3 regions of the Arthrobacter sp. R4 genome follow, and region 1 is predicted to be linked to each of the others. Evidence: riboswitches for the same ligand, from Rfam matches in the RefSeq annotation. Region 1 holds a riboswitch; each other region holds the start of a gene.
The links. A riboswitch is a leader RNA that binds a small molecule or an ion and turns the genes downstream of it on or off. The one in region 1 is predicted to bind S-adenosylmethionine.
Positions count from the first base shown of each region.

Region 1 (6,338 bases):
CGTGCCGCTCCACCCGCAAGCTCAGCGTCTCCAGGCCCTGGGCGATGAGGAACGCGTTGAAGGGCGATACTGCGGAGCCAAGGTCTCGGAGGAGCTGGACGCGGGCTTTGAGGATGTAGGACAGATTGGCGCCCAAGGCGCCGCCGGCGCCAAGGTCACGGGCATAGACCAGGCCGTTGTAGGTGGGATCCGGGGTGTTGAAACCAGGGAACCTCTCCGGGTCTTGACCGAAGTCGAAGTTGCCGGAGTCCACGATCACCCCCGCGATCGCCGATCCGTGTCCGCCAAGGTATTTGGTGGCCGAGTGGACCACAATATCGGCGCCCCACTCCAGCGGGCGTATGAGGTACGGCGTGGAGAGCGTATTGTCCACCACCAACGGAACGCCGGCCTCGTGGGCGGTCCGGGACACCCCTTCGATATCGAGGACATCCTGGCGCGGGTTGGACACGACCTCGGCAAAGAACAGTTTGGTGTTCGGGCGGACGGCCTCGCGCCACTGGTCCAGGTTATCCGGGTCCTCCACGAACGTCACCGAGATGCCGAACTTCTTCAGCGTGTACCCCAGCAGGTTGTACGTGCCGCCATAAAGGCTGGGGCTTGCCACCACATGGTCCCCGGCTTCGGCGATATTGAGGATGGCGAAGGTTTCGGCCGCCTGCCCCGAGCTCAACAGGAGGGCAGCCAACCCGCCTTCCAGGCTGGCGATCCGTTGCTCCACGGCGTCCTGGGTGGGGTTGCCGATCCGCGTATAGATCGGGGCCAATTCTGCGAGCGCGAAGCGGTTGGCGGCGCTTTCGGCACTCGGGAAGACGAACGACGTCGTCTGGTAGATCGGGAGGGCACGCGCCCCTGTGGCGCTGTCCGGCTCCTGGCCGGCGTGGATCTGGCGGGTTTCAAAAGACCATCCGTCGGACATTCAAGGCTCCTTTGACATGGGCCCGGCATGCTGGGAGCACCACGGGCCGCGCTTGCCGCCCGGCCGTTGCCGGGCAGCCAGGTCCTCACCCGGGGCACCCCACCGCGGATGGAGGGTTGCCGGCCAGCGAGCCGGGGCTTGGCGCTGGCGCTCATGACCTGCGTTCAGTGTAGGAACCGTTCGACGGCGCGCAACAGCATTGTGACGAACATGGTCACCCGGCGCTCTTCCCGGGGGTGATGGAAAGCCCGATGTCCACTCGTGACGCACTCCAAAGTTGGTAAGGTTACCCTTAGCTGAGAGCCCGATCACAAAGTGCCAAGATGAGGGCATGCGCATGGATCACGTCTCTTACGCCTGTGAACACGATGGCCTGGCTGCCACCACCGAACGTATTTCGTCCGCCCTCGGCGTTGAAGCCGTAAAGGGTGGAGTGCACCCCCGTTTCGGAACCCGGAACATGATCATCCCTCTCGCGGGGCACAAATATCTGGAAGTAGTCGAGGTGCTTGACCACCCGGCATCGGACAAGGCACCGTTCGGACAGGCAGTCCGGGCACGCTCCGCTGCCGGCGGCGGCTGGATGGGGTGGTGCGTCGAAGTTGACGACCTCGCCCCCTTCGAAGCACGCCTCGGCCGGTCCGCGGTCAACGGAAACCGCAAGTTTCCCGACGGCCGCGAACTGGTCTGGAAGCAGATCGGCATCCTGGGCCTGATCGCGGACCCGCAGGTCCCGTACATGCTCAAGTGGGAAGGCGATCCCGCCCTCCACCCGTCCAACGCCTACGACAGCAATGTCAAGATGTCCTGCCTGACCATCGCCGGTTCCGCTGCACGGGTGACCGAATGGCTGGGCGAACCGGTGGAGAAGCCGCTTGAGGACGTCGCCGTGGACTGGGTAGCTCCGCACGGGACCCCCGGCATCCTGTCCGTCACGTTCGAGACCGCCTCCGGAGCAGTCACCATCTGATTGCTTTCTTCCGCCGGGCCAGCACGGCCCGCCGGGCAACCATGCCCGGCAACATACTTCGGCCGCCATCAGCGGGTGCCAACGATGCCACCCACCGATGGCGGCCGAATCCCTTTAACTTCCCCGGTTAACTTCCCCGGCCTTAGTCTGGCTAACCGAGGCCGACGGCCTTCCCAAACAGGCTGAAGCCAACAAACGCCACGATGTCCAGCAGGGCGTGGGCAATGACCAGCGGCATAACGCGCCGGGTCCTGGTGTACAGCCAGGCGAAGACCACCCCCATCACAGCGTTCCCAATGAAGGGCCCGAAGCCCTGGTAGAGATGGTAGCTGCCGCGCAGCATGGAACTGGCGAAGATCGCCAGCGGAACGCTCCAGCCGAACGCGCCGAAGCGGTTCAGGAGGTACCCCACCACAATGACTTCCTCCACGACGGCATGCCGCAGGGCGGACAGGATCAGCACAGGCACCGTCCACCAGTACGAATCCAGTGCGCTGGGGATGATGGCGGTGGTGATGCCCAGGGCCCGGCCCGCAGCATATAGGCCCAGGGACGGAACGCCGATCAGCGCTGCGAGGCCCAGCCCCTGGAGCACGTCGCGACCAGGCCGGGCAAAGTCGAAGCCGAGCTTCCGGAACGCCGAGCCGCCCTGCGGGGCACCGGAGGTGGACTGCCGGTGGTCAGTGAGGAAATAGATGACCAGCAAGACCGGAACCAACGCGAAGACGATGTCCAGCAGCTGGTAGGTGAGGTCAAAGTATTCGCGGGTGCTCTGCGAGCGGTTAAGCGTGGAGGTACCTTCAGCCAGCGGTGCGCGCGTCATCTTATCCAGCAGCTGCACCACTGAGTAGACAGCGGACTGCCCCAGCGACAGGCCCAGGACGATCCATACTTCGAGCCGCAGCCGACGGCGGGAGGGAACCAGCATGTTCCCATCTTGCCTGCAGTTTCTGGTTCTTTCCTGATTTGGGCTTCCCGGGAGGGCGTGGGCACAGGACTTATGCTTGGGGCTTATGAGCGCGCCAGGGAAAATCATCATGATCCGGCATGGCCAGTCCATGGCCAACGCTGATACGTCCATTTACAACCGCGTGCCGGACTACCGGATCCCGCTGACTCCCCTGGGCCTGGAGCAGGCCACCGCGGCAGGCGAACGGATCCGCCGGGAACTTGATGGCCGCCAGGTCTGCGTCTATGTGTCGCCGTACCTGCGTGCCCATCAGACCCTGGAAGCACTCAACCTCGGCAACCTCACGGAACGGGTGATCGAAGAGCCGCGCCTCCGGGAACAGGACTGGGCCAACTTCCAGATCAGCGGAGACATCGAGGACCAGAAGGAACTGCGCAACGCCTACGGCCACTTCTTCTACCGCTTCCGCGAAGGCGAGTCCGGCTCCGACGTCTACGACCGGATCTCCTCCTTTATGGAAACCCTCTACCGCCACTGGTCCAAACCGGACTATGCGCCCAACACCCTGCTGGTGACCCATGGGCTGACGATGCGGCTGTTTTGCATGCGTTGGTTCCACTGGTCGGTGGAGTACTTCGAGTCCCTCAACAACCCGGACAACGCCGACGTGCGGACCCTGGTGCGGACTGACGCGGACAAGTACGAACTGGACATTCCGTTCAGCCAGTGGGTGGAACGCCGGGTGGACGAGACGGTCCTGGACGCCCCGCCCATGGTGTTCTAGCGCTATGGCGTCCTAATGCGGCGCCACGATCACTTCGGTTCCGTTGGCCTCGAATGCTGCCTTGTCCTCGGCAGAAATCCCGGCATCGGTGATGAGGCGGGTGAAGTCGTAGCCGTCCATAGTGGCGAAGGCACGTACACCCACCTTGGAGGAATCGGCCAGCACGTAGGACACGCGGGCCCGGCTGGCAAGGAGTGCATTCACCGATGCCTCCCCTTCCCCGGTGTTCGTGGGGCCAACTACCGGGTCGATGCCGTTGACTCCGATGAAGGCGATATCCAGGACCACCTTCTGCATGATGATGTCCGTGTACGGTCCCACGAGCTCGTAGGAGCGGGGATTCAGGATGCCGCCGGTCACCATGACCTTGATGTTGGGCCGGACGGCCAGCTGCGAGGCGATGTTGATCGCATTGGTGACGACGGTCAGCGTTGGCTGGTTGGCGGGGGCGTTGAGGTCCTCGCGGGTTGCCAGGATCTGCGCCAGGGCGGTGCTGGTGGTGCCGCCGCACAGGCCGATCACGGCCCCGGGCCTGATCAGTGCCGAGGCCGCCTGGGCAATTTGTTCCTTGGCTTCGGCGTGGTCGTCTCGGTTGTACCGCCCGGGAAGGTCGTAGGCGAGCGCTCCGGTGGTGGCGCCGCCCCGGGTGCGGGTCAGCAGCCGCCTCTTGGCCAGGCTGTCCAGGTCGCGGCGGGCCGTGGCGGGCGAAACAGCAAGCTGTGAGACGATCTCCTCAACCTCGACCTGGCCGGTCTTCGCGAGGATATCCAGGATGGCCGTCAGGCGGTCGGTACGGGTCATGGGGGCCTTTCAGCGTCAAACAGTCACTCGATTATGACGTTTCATGATTATATCAGACCAACAACGATCATAAAGCGTCAAAAACTGCCTGAGGCTCAGCGCACCCGTACACCCGCCCGCCACACAGCGTACGTGAGTGGCATGCCCGGGCGGTAGGCGAGATGGGTGGCGGAGGGTGCGTTGAGCATGTGCAGATCCGCCCGGTGTCCGACGGCGAGGGATCCCACCGCCCGTTCGCCGTCGGCGTCGTTCCCGGAGTCCCGGTGCAACGCCAGCGCACCGCCGTACGTCGCGGCCCGGACCGCCTCATGGACGCTGAGCCGCATCTGCAGCACCGCCGTCGCCACACAGAAGGCCATGGAACTGGTGTAGGAGGTGCCGGGGTTGCAGTTGGAGGCCAGGGCCAGCTGCACCCCGGCGTCCAGCATTGCCCGTGCCGGGGGCAGCGCCTGCCGGGTAGAAAGGTCGCAGGCGGGAAGGCACATGGCCACGGTCCCGCGCGCGCCAGTGCCCGTTGCGGGGTCCCAGCCGGCCCAACTCTCAGCCAGCGCGGCCACGTCTTCAGCCGACAGGTAATTGACGTGGTCCACGCTCGCCGCGCCCAGATCCACCGCCAGCTGCACCCCGGGGCCCTGGCCCAACTGGTTGCCGTGTACCCGGATCCCCAGCCCGGCATCCCGGCACGCCTCAAGTACGCGGCGGGACTGCTCGGCAGTGAAGGCCCCCTCCTCACAGAAGACGTCCGCCCAGCGGACATAAGGCCGGACGGCGTCCAGCATGGGCCCGCAGACGAGCTCCGTGTAGGCATCGGCGTCCGAGCCGGCGGGTACCAGGTGTGCGCCAAGGTAGGTGACTTCGTCGACCACTGTGGAGGCGATCCGGGCGCTCCGTGCTTCGTTTTCGGTGTCCAGCCCGTACCCGGTCTTCGTTTCGAGATACGTGGTGCCCAGGGAGACAGCCTCGGAAACCCGTGCCATCGCCAGCCTCGTGAGGTCGAAATCGGACGTATGCCGGGTGGCGTCGACGGTAACAGCGATGCCACCGGCCGAATAGGACTCCCCCGCCATCCTGGCTTCGAACTCCGCGGTGCGGTCCCCGGCGAAGACCAGGTGCGTATGGGAGTCGACCCAGCCGGGCAGCACCGCGCGGCCGCCGGCATCGACGGTGTCATCGGCGGCCGGGGCTGAGGCGGCGGCACCCAGCCACTCAATCCGTTCCCCTTCGACCACCATGGCGGCGTTTTTCAGGACCCGGTGTTCCAGGTCCTGGGTCATCAGCTCGGCGATATTGGTGATCAGGGTGCTCATGAGTCTATTCTTCAGCGCCGAATGGACCAGCGCGTGGCGGCCAGCGCCTCCGCTGTCCGGAATGCCGGACTGTTGTCGACGTCGGTCCCGGCGCCCTGCCCGGCGAGGATCTGGGCGGCCGCGAGCTCGGCCATGGCCGCCGAGGTCTGGAACCCGTAACCGCCCTGGCCGGCGAGCCAGTAGAACCCGCGGGCCTCCGCGTCGAAGCCGGCCACGGGCACGCCGTCGGCCGCTTCGGTCCGGAGCCCGGTCCAGGCATTGCGGATTTGGCCGATCCCGAGGGTGGTGACCTGGTTGAGCTTGGCGATCAGCCGCTCCACGTCGCCGGGCCGGGGCCGGGCGTCCTCCGGCCCGCTGGGGACAGTTTCCGAAGGCGAAACCAGCACGTCAGTCCCCTCTCGGCGGAAGTAGAACGTGTTGTCCGCTGCCGCCACCATGGGGCTGTGCTCAGGCAGGGGACGTTCGACGCCGACAATCGCCGCGGTGCGCCGGTACGGCTGCAACCCGAGCTTCTCCACTCCGCTGATGACGGCGAGTTCGTCGGCCCAGGCCCCTGCGGCGTTGACCATCACACCGGACTGGAAAGCCTCCTGCCCGGCACCGATCTCCCAGCCGGAGCCCAACCGTTGGGCGGAATGCACTCGGGC
Region 1 is NZ_JBLWIJ010000015.1:121,508-127,845, reverse strand. Features, by position in the region: gene ACLKOZ_RS10630 (bifunctional o-acetylhomoserine/o-acetylserine sulfhydrylase) at 1-919, opposite strand, end outside; SAM riboswitch class IV at 963-1,078, opposite strand; gene ACLKOZ_RS10625 (VOC family protein) at 1,251-1,889, shown strand; gene ACLKOZ_RS10620 (CPBP family intramembrane glutamic endopeptidase) at 2,041-2,817, opposite strand; gene ACLKOZ_RS10615 (histidine phosphatase family protein) at 2,903-3,583, shown strand; gene ACLKOZ_RS10610 (DeoR/GlpR family DNA-binding transcription regulator) at 3,596-4,384, opposite strand; gene hutI (imidazolonepropionase) at 4,480-5,691, opposite strand; gene ACLKOZ_RS10600 (NAD(P)/FAD-dependent oxidoreductase) at 5,703-6,338, opposite strand, start outside.

Region 2 (6,338 bases), on a different contig from region 1:
GACCCGGAAGACAAGGCCGCCGTGGACAACCTCAACCTGGAGCCCTGGCACCCGGGCGCGAAGAACCACTACGTACGGCTCACGCCGCGCGCCCTGACCGGGCGCCGTTTCAAGGTCAACAAACCGGACGTCTGGAACACAAGGCTGTCCGACCGCCGTCGCGCTTCATTCGAGTAGTACAACGGCGCGCTGCCGAGTTCATTGGCGCCGCAAGCTCACGGTGTTGCGGCGATTGCCCGGGAAAGTTGGGTCTCCAGCCCGGACAGCAGAATGGTGATCCCCTGGTCGAGTTCCGCCTCGCCGTCGTAATCAGCCAACACCGGCGCCAATGCCCGGAGCCGGGGAAAGTCCTTTGCCGGCAAGCGGTGCAGCCCCAGCCGTAGGAGGGCCTCGTTTTCCTCCGGGTCCACGATGAACTCCTGGAGCTCGTTGAGGATGTGGCCGTAGAGGAAGCCGTAGTACGCCCGGTACACGTGCAAGGCATCCGTGGGCGTGAACCCGGCGTCGATCAGCAAGCCCAGGATCTGCTCCAATGGCCGCACGGTACCCAACGGCCGCAGGCCCAGGGGCGTGGAGAGCGGCCGTGTCACCAGCAGGGGAATAACGTTTGGGTGGCGGAGTGCCAGGAGCCGCAGGTCGTGGGCAATGCGGCGCAGCTGCGCCTTCCAGTCGGGATCGGCCGGGAAGATAGCGAGCTCATTGAGGACCATCTCGGACACCCCGTCCAGCAGGGCGGCGCGGTTCTCTGCGTAGCGGTAGAGGCTCATTGGATCGCGTTCCAGCACCTGCCCCAAGCGGCGCATAGTCAGCGAGTCGAGGCCCTCGGAATCCACGAGTTCCAAGGCCGCGGAGAGCACCAGTTCCCTGCTCAGGCGCGGTTTAGGGCTCGCCATTTCATTCTCCGGGGTCTTCGGGGAGGGCATGGGATTCCATCCTGTGCGTTGAAGCGTCGGGCTGGGATAGGAAAAATAAAGACGCTTGCCTAATACGTAGTCTACGCGTAAAGTCTACGTTGTAGAGCAAAATGTAGGCGCGGGTTTCAGACAAGGGACCGCGTTGCTGGGCGGACAGGCCAGCCAAATCAAACTCTTAGCCAGTCCGGACTCCGTCCTGGCACACGAATACCCTGAATGCCCACGTGCACGGCGTTGAGGTTCGCGCTGCTGTAGCCGAACGGCGGCACCAACTGCACCTGGCGAAAGAGAAGCCGATTATGGCACATTCGCAGTTCGACAAATTCCTCCGCGAAGCTACAACGTGCGTCGGTGAACCTGATGTCACCCTTGCCCGCGATCCCCTGTATGGCCTTTACACCAGTTGGTGTTTCCTCAATCAGCAGACCCCCCGCGCCGAAACCACTTTCTGGGCTGCCATGTCCCGCCGGATCAACCCCGACCAAAACGGCCTGCGCATGAAGGGCCCGGCAGCAGCTGATTACATACTGACGAGTTACCCCGGCCTGGTCTAAGCCCCATGGAGAAACCCTTCTGCAGTTACCTGCCACGGGATTCTTTCCAGCCACGGGGCGGGCGGCCCTGGTGCGCAGACTGTGACACCGATTCCTACCTGGCGTTGGACTCGGTGGTGGTTCTAGATGCACGCAAGAACACTTTGGCGGCCGCCGTCAGCTGCTCGCAGTGCCGGGGCTCCCGCGTCCTGGCAACCACCTCTGAGCTCATGGCCGCCGTGCTGGCAAGGGCACCACACCTGGCTGCGACGTGAACAGCCTCACGACCGAAACAGCCACCTGACAACGTCCATCCCGCCTAGATCCTGCGGTCCCGAAGAAGCGGGCGCAGGCGATCGGCTGGCTGGCAGCACTGGAAGGGCCGGGGCCACCCCGGCCCTTCCTGCGTTCCATTCCCGCACCGCCACCGCCCATGACATGCTTGAGGAAACAGCACCCCGGGCGCGCCTGGACGTCGCCCCGAGCCTCGCCTCCACCGAAAGGCAGCATCATGGTCAACGACGCCACGGCCAACACTTTCCCGGCCCACGAGGACCGCACTGCCGTCATCCTCGGAGGTGCCCGCACCCCTTTCGGCCGTTTCCGCGGCAGCCTGTCTTCCCTCTCCTCCAGCGCACTGGGCGCACATGCGATCCGCCATGCGCTGGAACGCGCAGGTGTGGCGCCGGGGCAGGTACATGCGGTAATCGTGGGGCAGGTCATCCAGGCAGGAGCCGGCCAGGGACCGGCCCGGCAGGCAAGCCTGGCGGCAGGCATCGGCTGGGATGTCCCCACGGTCACCATCAACAAACTCTGCCTTTCCGGGCTGACCGCCGTGATCGACGCGGCCCGGATGATCCGCGCCGGGGAGGCTGATTTCGTCGTGGCCGCCGGCCAGGAATCCATGACCAACGCCCCGCACCTGCTGCCCCGCCTGCGCACCGGCGTGGCCATCGGCGATACCCCGCTGGTGGATTCCCTGAACCACGACGCCCTCCAGGATCCCATCTCCGGAATCCTGCAGGGCGCCGCCACCGATGCAGGCAATGCTGAGCGCGGGATCAGCCGCGGGGAGCAGGACGAAGTTGCCGCCCGCTCCCACCAGAGGGCCGAAACAGCGCGGAATGCAGGACTGCTCGCCGAAGAGATCGTTCCCCTGGATATCCCGCAGCGCCGCGGCCCTGCCGTCACCGTCGATGCCGATGAGGGGATCCGGCCGGGCACGACGGCGGAGGCCCTGGCGGCGCTCAAGCCCGCCTTTTCCACGGCAGACTCAGCCACCATCACCGCAGGTTCCGCCTCTCCCCTCTCCGACGGCGCGGCCGCCGTCGTGGTGGCCAGCAAGGCGGCCGCCGAACGGGCGGGGCTCACCTGGATTGCCGAGATCGGCGCCCACGGGCAGACAGCCGGGCCGGACGGCTCATTGCATTCCCAGCCGTCCCGCGCCATCGAAAAAGCACTCCGCGCAGAAGGGATTTCGGTGGAGGACCTGGACTTGGTGGAAATCAACGAAGCGTTCGCCTCGGTGATCATCCAGTCAGCCCAGGACCTTGGCATTTCGGCGGAGAAGATCAACGCCGAGGGCGGGGCGATCGCGCTGGGCCACCCCGTCGGCGCATCGGGGGCACGGCTGGTCCTGCACCAGGCCCTGGCGCTGAAACGGCGCGGCGGCGGCATCGGCGTCGTGGCCTTGTGCGGCGGCGGCGGCCAGGGCGAGGCCCTCATCCTCAGGGCCTGACGCCCGTCCCCACGGGCGTCGGCGCTGCTCAGGCCCCGGTACCCGCCAGTATTAGCAACGGCACCAGGCGCTCGGCACACGAGACCAGGACAAGCGTCCTGGGCCCCGCGCCGGCCCGGTTGTTAACCCCGGTGTCGTCGCACCAATCCAGGTTGTACGGGTGCGCCCCCACTGCCGCCTTGCCGGGAGCCGCGCCCGGCGGGACGGTGAACACGAAAGTAAACGCGCCGTCGTCGCTCATGGGTGCGAGTTCCTCCAGCATCAGCGATCCAAAGGCGTCCCGCACCGTCACCTGGACCTGCGCGTTTTGCCCGTAGCGGGCATCGCAGCTGGTGTCCTGCGCGCTGACCGTAACCTGCTCACCGGGCTTGGCTTCCGACGGCGTGACTGTGTACGCGGGCGGCATGCAGGGCGGCGGCGCGAAGACGTCCCGGCAACCACTCAAGCCAGTGGCCACCGTTGCCAGTACGAGGAATGCAGCGGCAGTCCTCAAACGAGCGAATGAAGCCAGTCCCCGCCCGGATTTCCCCATGAACTGATTGTCCCGTCCGGGTGACGGCCGCGGAAGCACGTGTTGGTTACGGAACATGACGACGGCGGCGGTGCGGCCAGGCGGGCCAAGTGTTACGTTTTTGAGGAGTAATGAGAACCGGCGCCAAGCCCTGACTGGCCGGTCGGCAACCCTCCCTTTCGCGGCGGGGTGCCTCAGGTGAATACTCGGCATATCGACATTCGAGTTGCAAGCGTGAGAGAAGGAGATCCGTCGTGTCTGACGCACCTGCCCCTGAAGAAAAACTGTCGTACCGGCTCATCACAGGCCCGGACGACCGTAATTTCTGTGAGCGGATTTCCACCGCCCTGGCCGAAGGCTATGTCCTGCATGGCAGCCCGGCTGCCACGTCCAACGGCGGCCAGGTGATTGTGGCGCAGGCACTCATCCTCCCGGCCGCCATCGCCAGTGCGGACGCCGCCGTCGCCACCGCCGTGGAAGACCTTGAGTTCGAAGGCGAGGGCCACGCGTGAGCTACGCCGGAGACCTCACCCCGCAGGAAGCCTGGACCAAGCTGGAACAGGGCGCCATCCTGGTGGATGTCCGCACCGAGGGTGAGTGGGCGCACATCGGCATCCCTGACACCAAGGCAACCGACAACGACCCCCTGTTCATACAGTGGACGTTCCCTGGCGGCATTCCCAACCCCGAGTTCCTCACCGACCTGAGGCAGCAGGCGCCGGAGGACACCGGCACCGAACTCCTGTTCATCTGCCGCTCGGGCCAGCGCTCCATCTCGGCCGCCATCGCCGCGACGCAGGCCGGCTTCACCTCCTACAACGTCCTGGAGGGCTTCGAAGGCGAACCGGACCGCTACGGCGAGCGCACCGTCAACGGCTGGAAGAACCGCGGCCTGCCAACCAACCTGGGAAAGAACTAAGTGACCTTCAACGAAGATGCCGCCGGCTGGAGCCCTGACACCCAGGCCGTCCGCGGCGGGCTGGACCGCACCAACTTCCAGGAGACCACCGAACCGGTGTTCCTGAACTCCGGATTCGTCTACGAGTCCGCCGCCGCAGCGGAGCGCGCCTTCACCGGCGAGGACGAGCGCTTTGTCTACTCCCGCTACGGCAACCCGTCCGTGGCCACCTTCCAGGAACGGCTCCGCCTGCTCGAAGGCACTGAGGCGTGCTTCGCAACGGCGTCGGGAATGTCCGCCGTGTTCACCGCCCTGGGTGCCCTGCTGGCCGCTGGCGACCGCGTAGTGGCAGCCCGCTCACTGTTCGGCTCCTGCTTTGTGATCCTGAACGAGATCCTGCCCCGCTGGGGTGTTGAGACGGTATTCGTCGACGGACCGGACCTGGAGCAGTGGCGCGCGGCCCTGTCGGAGCCCACCACGGCAGTGTTCTTCGAATCGCCGTCCAACCCGATGCAGGAAATCGTGGACATCGCCGCGGTCAGCGAACTGGCGCACGCCGCCGGCGCTACCGTCGTCGTCGACAACGTCTTTGCCACACCCCTGCTGCAGCGCTGCGGCCAGCTCGGTGCAGACGTGATTGTGTACTCAGGCACCAAGCACATCGACGGCCAGGGCCGGGTCATGGGCGGCGCCATCCTGGGCACCAAGGAATTCATCGACGGGCCGGTCAAGCAGCTCATGCGGCACACCGGCCCGTCGCTGTCCGCCTTCAACGCCTGGGTACTTACCAAGGGGTTGGAAACCATGGCCCTGCGCGTGAACCATTCCTCAGCCACGGCGCTGCGGCTGGCCGAATGGCTCGAACAGCAGCCTGCCGTCAGCTGGGTCAAGTACCCCATGCTGAAATCGCACCCGCAGTATGAGCTCGCCGCCAAGCAGATGAAGGCCGGCGGCACCGTCCTCACCCTGGAGCTCGCCACGACGGACGGCCGCTCCGGCAAGGACGCCGCCTTTGCGCTGCTGGACGCGCTGCGGATCATCGACATCTCCAACAACCTGGGCGATGCCAAGTCCCTCATCACGCACCCGGCCACCACCACCCACCGTGCCATGGGTCCCGAAGGCCGCGCCGCCATCGGGCTCAGCGACGGCGTGGTGCGGCTGTCCGTGGGCCTTGAGGACGCGGACGACCTCATCCGCGACCTCGAACAGGCGCTCAAGCAGATCTGATCGGCGCCTGCTTACGGGGCGGAATTGACCACTGAGGTCTCAACCGAGGTCCAAGCGGTCGCTGTTCCGGCTGGGAAGGTCTCGCCAGGTGTCAGCGTGACCACTCGTTCTCCGATCAGCAGCCCTGTGTCGGGATCAATGATGATGTCCGTCCGCGTTTCCCTGTCCGGATGCTCGATCCCGATCGCTGTGCCTACCTTGCCGTCTAGGTTCGCCTCCTTGTCTACGACGGTGACTCCGGGAATGAGCGCGGCCGCTTTGTACAGTGCAGCGCGAAGGTCCGCCGGGACGATTCCGGTCTGCAGGGCGGCGGCAATGCTTTCCAACGTTTCGGCTTCCGGCCTGCCTTGTTTGCCTCGCTGTCGAATGGTGTCCAGGAGTGCCTGGGGGTCGCGGGGCAGATTCTTCACGCCTTCCTCCAGGGGCAAGCCGGCGAACAGCAGCCGCGGTCCTCCGTAGAAGTTACCTCCCGGTGCCCGGAGCAGTTCTCCCGCGCCGTGGGGGTTTTCAGACT
Region 2 is NZ_JBLWIJ010000032.1:107,319-113,656, forward strand. Features, by position in the region: gene ACLKOZ_RS18995 (pyridoxamine 5'-phosphate oxidase family protein) at 1-177, shown strand, start outside; gene ACLKOZ_RS19000 (TetR/AcrR family transcriptional regulator C-terminal domain-containing protein) at 216-923, opposite strand; gene ACLKOZ_RS19005 (hypothetical protein) at 1,214-1,468, shown strand; gene ACLKOZ_RS19010 (hypothetical protein) at 1,474-1,722, shown strand; gene ACLKOZ_RS19015 (acetyl-CoA C-acyltransferase) at 1,959-3,185, shown strand; gene ACLKOZ_RS19020 (hypothetical protein) at 3,214-3,717, opposite strand; SAM riboswitch class IV at 3,824-3,937, shown strand; gene ACLKOZ_RS19025 (DUF1737 domain-containing protein) at 3,951-4,208, shown strand; gene ACLKOZ_RS19030 (rhodanese-like domain-containing protein) at 4,205-4,615, shown strand; gene ACLKOZ_RS19035 (O-succinylhomoserine sulfhydrylase) at 4,616-5,824, shown strand; gene ACLKOZ_RS19040 (CU044_5270 family protein) at 5,836-6,338, opposite strand, start outside.
Region 2: another riboswitch for S-adenosylmethionine. It lies ahead of ACLKOZ_RS19025 (DUF1737 domain-containing protein); the one in region 1 lies ahead of ACLKOZ_RS10630 (bifunctional o-acetylhomoserine/o-acetylserine sulfhydrylase).

Region 3 (6,338 bases), on a different contig from region 1:
TATCCGGGCGTTTGACCAGCGCATTGAGCAGGACCTTTCCAACGCTGGCCCTTTCTTGGCCGCCGCATTGGCCACCAGCGGCACGGTCCGGATTCCCAACTGGCCCACTGGAACCACGCAGGTGGGTGACCTCTGGCGCAGTATCCTTGCGGACATGGGCGCCACGGTCAGCCTGGCCGACGGCGTCCTCACGGTCACCGGCGGAGCTCAGATCAAGGGCGCCGACTTTGATGAAACCAGTGAGCTTGCCCCCACTGTCGCGGCGCTCTGCGCGCTTGCCAGCGGCCCCTCCCGGCTCAGCGGTATCGCACACCTCCGCGGCCATGAGACTGACCGGCTCGCCGCCCTGGTCGCCGAGATCAACCGGCTGGGCGGCGACGCCGAGGAAACCAGCGACGGGCTGGTGATCCGCCCGGCCAAGCTGCATTCCGGCGTCGTCCACAGCTATGCGGACCATCGAATGGCAACTGCAGGGGCGATACTGGGCCTCGCAGTGGAGGGCATAGAAGTAGAAGACATCGCCACCACGGCCAAGACCATGCCCGATTTCCCGCGGCTGTGGGAAGACATGATCGCGCAGGGCCAGGAACCTGGTACGCCGGAACCCGCTGGTAACGCATAGTGGCACGCAGCACTGACTCCTGGGACGAATCCGACGTCCGGATCCGCCCCAGCAAGAAAGGTTCCCGGCCCCGCACCAAGGACCGCCCCAGCCACGACGACGCCGTGACAGGACGGATCATTACCGTGGACCGCGGCCGATACACAGCGGTGGTCGGCGAAGATTCAGGGGAAGAACGCATCATCATCGCCGCACGGGCACGGGAACTCCGCCGGTCCCCCGTGGTCGCTGGTGACTTCGTTTCATTGGTGGGAGATGTCTCCGGGGAACCGGACACGCTTGCCCGGCTGGTCCGGATCCAGGACCGCAGGACGCTCCTGCGGCGCAGCGCCGATGATACCGACCCCGTTGAACGGGCAGTTGTGGCCAACGCCGACCAGCTCGTTGTTGTGGTGGCGGCGGCCAATCCCGAACCACGCACCGGCTTCATTGACCGCGCACTCGTCGCCGCGTACGACGCCGGCATCGAGCCGATCCTGCTGGTCACGAAAGCCGATGTCAAAGACCCTGCCGAACTTCTGTCGAACTACGAGCACCTGGACTTCCCGGTCATCATCAGCCGGACGGCCGACGCCGCTGCATCCGGCATCGATGCCCGCTCCGACGACGGGCTCTCGGCGCGCCTGGACAGCGATGCCGTCGCCCAGCTTCGGGCCTACCTCGATGGCAAGGTCACGGTGATGCTGGGGCACTCAGGCGTAGGCAAGTCCACCATGGTGAACGCCCTGACCGGAGCCGAGCGAGCCACGGGCGGAGTCAACGCCGTGACAGGCCGCGGACGCCACACGTCCTCCTCAGCCCTGGCCCTAAAGCTGGCCGACGCCCCTGCTGGAAGCTGGATCATCGACACCCCCGGCATCCGGTCCTTCGGACTGGCGCATGTCGACGCAGACCGCATCCTCCGCTCCTTTCCGGACCTGGAGCCGGGCACTGATGCGTGCGAGCGGGGCTGCAAACACAATGCCAGCGCAGTCAACTGCGGCCTGGACTCCTGGGTTGCCGAAGGCCATGCGGGCCCAACCGGACCTGCCAGGCTCGCGTCCCTCCGGCGCCTGCTCGGCACCGATCCCCGCATGGAGGGGCAAGAAACCAAGGAATTGGGCAGCGTCAACTGACCCGCCCGGCCGGGCTGGGAGCAGCGCCCGGGCTGTTCAGGACGCCGCCCGAAGCCGGGGTCCCCAACCACACGGCGCTTTGACGGTAGTTTGGAACCATGATCCAACCCGCTTCGAGCTACAACGATGACCTGCGCCTGGCCCACGTGCTGGCCGATTCCGTGGACGACCAGACCATGAGCCGCTTCAAGGCACTGGACCTCCACGTCGAGACCAAGCCGGACCTGACCCCGGTCACTGATGCCGATAAGGCCGCCGAAGAAGCCATCCGTGGCCAGCTTTCCCGTTCCCGCCCCCGCGATGCGGTCCTGGGCGAGGAATTCGGCAGTTCAGGCCATGGCTCCCGGCGTTGGATCATCGACCCCATCGACGGCACCAAGAACTTTGTCCGTGGCGTACCGGTGTGGGCAACACTGATTGCGCTTGTGGACGAAGGAGAGCCCGTCGTCGGCGTCGTCAGTGCCCCTGCCCTGGGCAAGCGCTGGTGGGCTGCCAAGGGCGCAGGCGCCTACATGGGCCGGTCACTGGCTGCGGCCACCCGGCTGAAGGTCTCAGACGTGTCGAAACTCTCGGACGCTTCCCTGTCCTACTCCAGCCTGAGCGGCTGGAAGGACCGCGGGAACCTGGATGACTTCCTTGGCCTCACCGAAGACGTCTGGCGCACGCGTGCCTACGGCGACTTCTGGTCCTACTGCATGGTGGCCGAAGGCTCCGTGGACATCGCGTGTGAGCCGGAGCTGAATCTCTACGACATGGCGGCACTGGTCCCGATCGTGGTGGAGGCCGGCGGCCGCTTCACCTCCCTCGAGGGTGAAGACGGTCCGTTTGGCGGCAACGCGCTTGCGACGAACTCCATCCTGCATTCGGAAGTCCTCAAACGGCTCAACCCTGACCTGGACGACCTCCTCTAGCAGCCCAAGTGCCGAATTATCAACGGCGGACGCCTCCTGATGGGGGCGTCCGCCGTCGTATCTTCGGATAACCATGGGTATTTCCATCCGCGCGTAACAAAAGCCTTAACATTCGGACGGGCTTCCTGCCCGCCCCGCCCATGTTCTACGCTCTTAACAGGTCACGAGTGCCAGCGCGAAACCCCGGTTTGCTGGCCGGCAACCCTCCATTCGCGGTGGGGTGCCCCGGGTGACGACCAGGCCGGTCCGGAACGGACCCGGCAAGCGCGGATTCCCGGGACAGGGAGTCCCTCTAAAGTGAGGTCTCTGTGACAACAGCCACCGTCTCCCCCAACTCCGCCGTCCGTACCCTGGCCGCAAACGAGACCGCAGCCCTGTTCAGCGAACGGCTCGCCGTTGCGGGACGGCCGCTCTCCGCCGTCACCGGCGCCGAAATCCAGGCCCCGCTGATCCAGGGCGGCCACGTGCGTTACGCCAACCTGGACTACGGCGCCTCCGCCCCGGCCCTCTCGGTTGTCTCCGCCTACCTCAACGAGATCCTGCCGTTCTACGCCAGCGTCCACCGCGGCGCCGGCTACGCATCCCAGATCAGCACGTCCGTCTACGAGAACGCCCGGAACATCGTGCGTGACTTCGTGGGAGGCCGGCCCGGTGACTCCGTCATCTTCACCAGGAACACCACGGACTCCCTGAACCTCCTCGCCGGGTGCCTTCCGTCCGCGGACGGCCGCCCCACGGGGGAGGTTTTGTACCTCGACATCGAGCACCACGCCAACCTCCTGCCGTGGCAGGGCGTCCCGCACCGCAGCGTCGTTGCGGCCGACACCGTGGCCGGCACCATCGAGGCCCTCGGTGCCGAACTGGAACAGGGCGGAATCAGCCTGCTCGCCGTCACGGGCGCCTCCAACGTCACCGGCGAAATCCTGCCCATCCGTGCCCTCGCCGCCCTTGCCCACCAGCACGGCGCCCGGATCGTCGTCGATGCCGCGCAGCTCGCGCCACATCGCCGGATCAACATCAGCGCCGACGACGTCGACTACCTCGCTTTCTCGGGCCACAAGCTCTACGCGCCCTTCGGCGCAGGCGTCCTCGTGGGGCGGTCGGACTGGCTCGACGCGGGTACGCCGCATCTTGCCGGTGGCGGCGCGGTGCGGGAGGCCAGGCTCGACGGCGTCAGCTGGGCCACCGGCCCAGCCCGGCACGAGGGCGGTTCGCCCAACGTCCTGGGCGCAGCCACACTGGCTCGCGCCACCCAGGTCATCGCATCGCTGGATCAGGACCGGTGGCACGCCCACGAGTCGGCTATCCGGTCGTTCCTGGTGGAGGGACTGCAGAAGATCGAAGGCGTGACGGTACACCAGATCTTCAAGGACACCGATCCGGACACCGACACCATCGGCGTAGTGAACTTCTCGGTGGAAGGCTACGACGCCGGCCTGGTGGCTGCCTACCTGTCAGCAGAACACGGCGTAGGCCTCCGCGACGGCCGGTTCTGTGCCCACCCCCTGCTGAAGCGCCTGGGCCTCCCTTCCGGCTCCCTGCGGGCAAGCTTCGGCGTAGGGTCCCGCCTCGAAGACGCCCAGCGTCTCCTGGCTGGCATCGAGGAACTCCGCCGAACCGGCCTGGGCTGGGACTATGTGGTTGACTCGGGTCGCTGGGTTCCGGCTAACGACACCCGCAAATACCCGGACTGGGCACCCAATACGCCTGGCACGGCAGGCGCTGCCCCCTGCATCGACGACTGACCCGGGTTACCCCGCCCATGCGGTAAATTCGAAGGATACCCAAGGGCATCTGGCGAAGGAGGCTGCACGTGGCACGGGGTGGCCCCAAACTTGACCACGTACGCCGTCAGGAGCTTGGACAGAGCTTCCAGGACGGAGGCGAACACTACGAACGCGTGCGCCCCGGTTACCCCGGCGATTCGGCCGACTGGCTTATTCCGGCGGGGGCCCGGGATGCCCTGGACGTGGGCGCCGGCACCGGAAAATTCACGGTCCTGCTGCTCGACCGCGGATTGTCCGTTTCCGCCGTGGACCCCTCCGCCGACATGCTCGACCAGTTGCGGATCCTGCACCCCGGCGTTGCGGCAACTGTGGGCACTGCCGAGGCGACGGGATTCGGGGACTCCTCATTCGACGTCGTCAGCGTGGCGCAGGCCTGGCACTGGTGCGATCCCCTGGCCGCCAGTACGGAGCTTTCACGGGTTCTCCGCGCCGGCGGAAGGTTGGGGCTGATCTGGAACCAGTTGGACACTTCAGTCCCTTGGGTTCACCGGCTTTCCCGCATCATGCACGCCGGGGATGTCTACCGGCCGCACTTCCAGCCGCCCTTGGGACCGGAGTTCGTGGAGCTGGAAAGCCATGTCACCCGCTGGGAAGACGCGCTCACCACGACAGAGATCATGGAGCTTGCCAAGTCGCGGAGCTACTACCTCCGTTCCGGCGATACCACCCGCGCCAAGGTCCTCGCCAACCTGGACTGGTACCTCCACGACCATCTGGGACACTCCCCCGGCGCGGGCCTGGGACTGCCCTACCTCACCCTGACATGGCGGGCCGCAAAAGCGTGACGCCCTCCGCGCAACGGGTAGGCTTGGTGTCGTGAAGACCAGCGCGCCCTCCTCCTCCATCGAGGACTACGTCAAGGTCATCTACTCCTTCACGGAGTGGCAGGACAAACCCATTACCTCCTCCCAACTTGCGCAACGGCTGGGTGTGGCAAACTCCTCCGTGTCCGAGATGGTCCGCAAGCTCAAGGACCAGGGCCTGGTGGACCACAAGCCGTACAGCGCAATCACCCTCACCGACGCCGGCGTGCGGCTTGCGCTCTCCATGGTCAGGCGGCACCGGCTGATCGAAACCTATCTGGTCCAACAGCTTGGCTACAGCTGGGATGAGGTCCATGATGAGGCCGAGCATCTCGAACACGCCGTCTCGGACACGTTTATTGAGCGGATGGCGGCGAAACTGGGAAATCCACTTCGGGATCCCCACGGCGACCCCATCCCCGGCGCCGATGGCACGGTCCGGATGCCACACGCCCACCTGATGAATGAATTGGATCAGGGACACACCGGCCGGATCACCCGAATCAGCGATGAGAACCCTGACTTGCTCCGGTACCTGTCTGCCGAGGAAATCGACCTCGACGCCGAGGTGGAGGTAGTGGGTCGCAAGCCATTCGGCGGGGCACTTGTAGTGCGAATCAGCTCCGCGGGTAAGACCCGGGAGTATGACCTCGCTGATGAAATCACCTCGGCCTTGTGGGTGCACAGCGACGCGCCGCACGCCGGCTGCGTCCTCGGAAACGGCTGAATGGCCGGCACTGGGACCCCTGGCTGGCGTGCATGGCTGGCGGTGGCCGGCGGCGGACTCCTCGGGACCGAACTCCGGTACGGCCTGGGCCTGGCCTTCCCTGATGCCGCGGGAATGATGCCCTGGACCACGCTGGGCATCAATGTGGCCGGGAGCTTTGTCCTGGCAGCCCTGACTACGTTCTGGATCGCCAGGCCCCGCATTGCTTTCTGGCTCCGGGCGGGGCTCGGGCCCGGTCTGCTGGGATCCTTCACGACGTTTTCCGCAGTGGTGTTCGCGGTGGATCAGTTCTCCCGTGCCAACCTCCACCTGGTGTGGATTGCGTACCTCGGCCTGTCACTTCTGCTGGGGTTCGGCGCCGCGGCCGCTGGCT
Region 3 is NZ_JBLWIJ010000021.1:74,495-80,832, forward strand. Features, by position in the region: gene aroA (3-phosphoshikimate 1-carboxyvinyltransferase) at 1-622, shown strand, start outside; gene rsgA (ribosome small subunit-dependent GTPase A) at 622-1,737, shown strand; gene hisN (histidinol-phosphatase) at 1,836-2,648, shown strand; SAM riboswitch class IV at 2,808-2,921, shown strand; gene ACLKOZ_RS13660 (aminotransferase class V-fold PLP-dependent enzyme) at 2,957-4,393, shown strand; gene ACLKOZ_RS13665 (class I SAM-dependent methyltransferase) at 4,462-5,220, shown strand; gene ACLKOZ_RS13670 (metal-dependent transcriptional regulator) at 5,252-5,965, shown strand; gene ACLKOZ_RS13675 (fluoride efflux transporter FluC) at 5,966-6,338, shown strand, end outside.
Region 3: another riboswitch for S-adenosylmethionine. It lies ahead of ACLKOZ_RS13660 (aminotransferase class V-fold PLP-dependent enzyme); the one in region 1 lies ahead of ACLKOZ_RS10630 (bifunctional o-acetylhomoserine/o-acetylserine sulfhydrylase).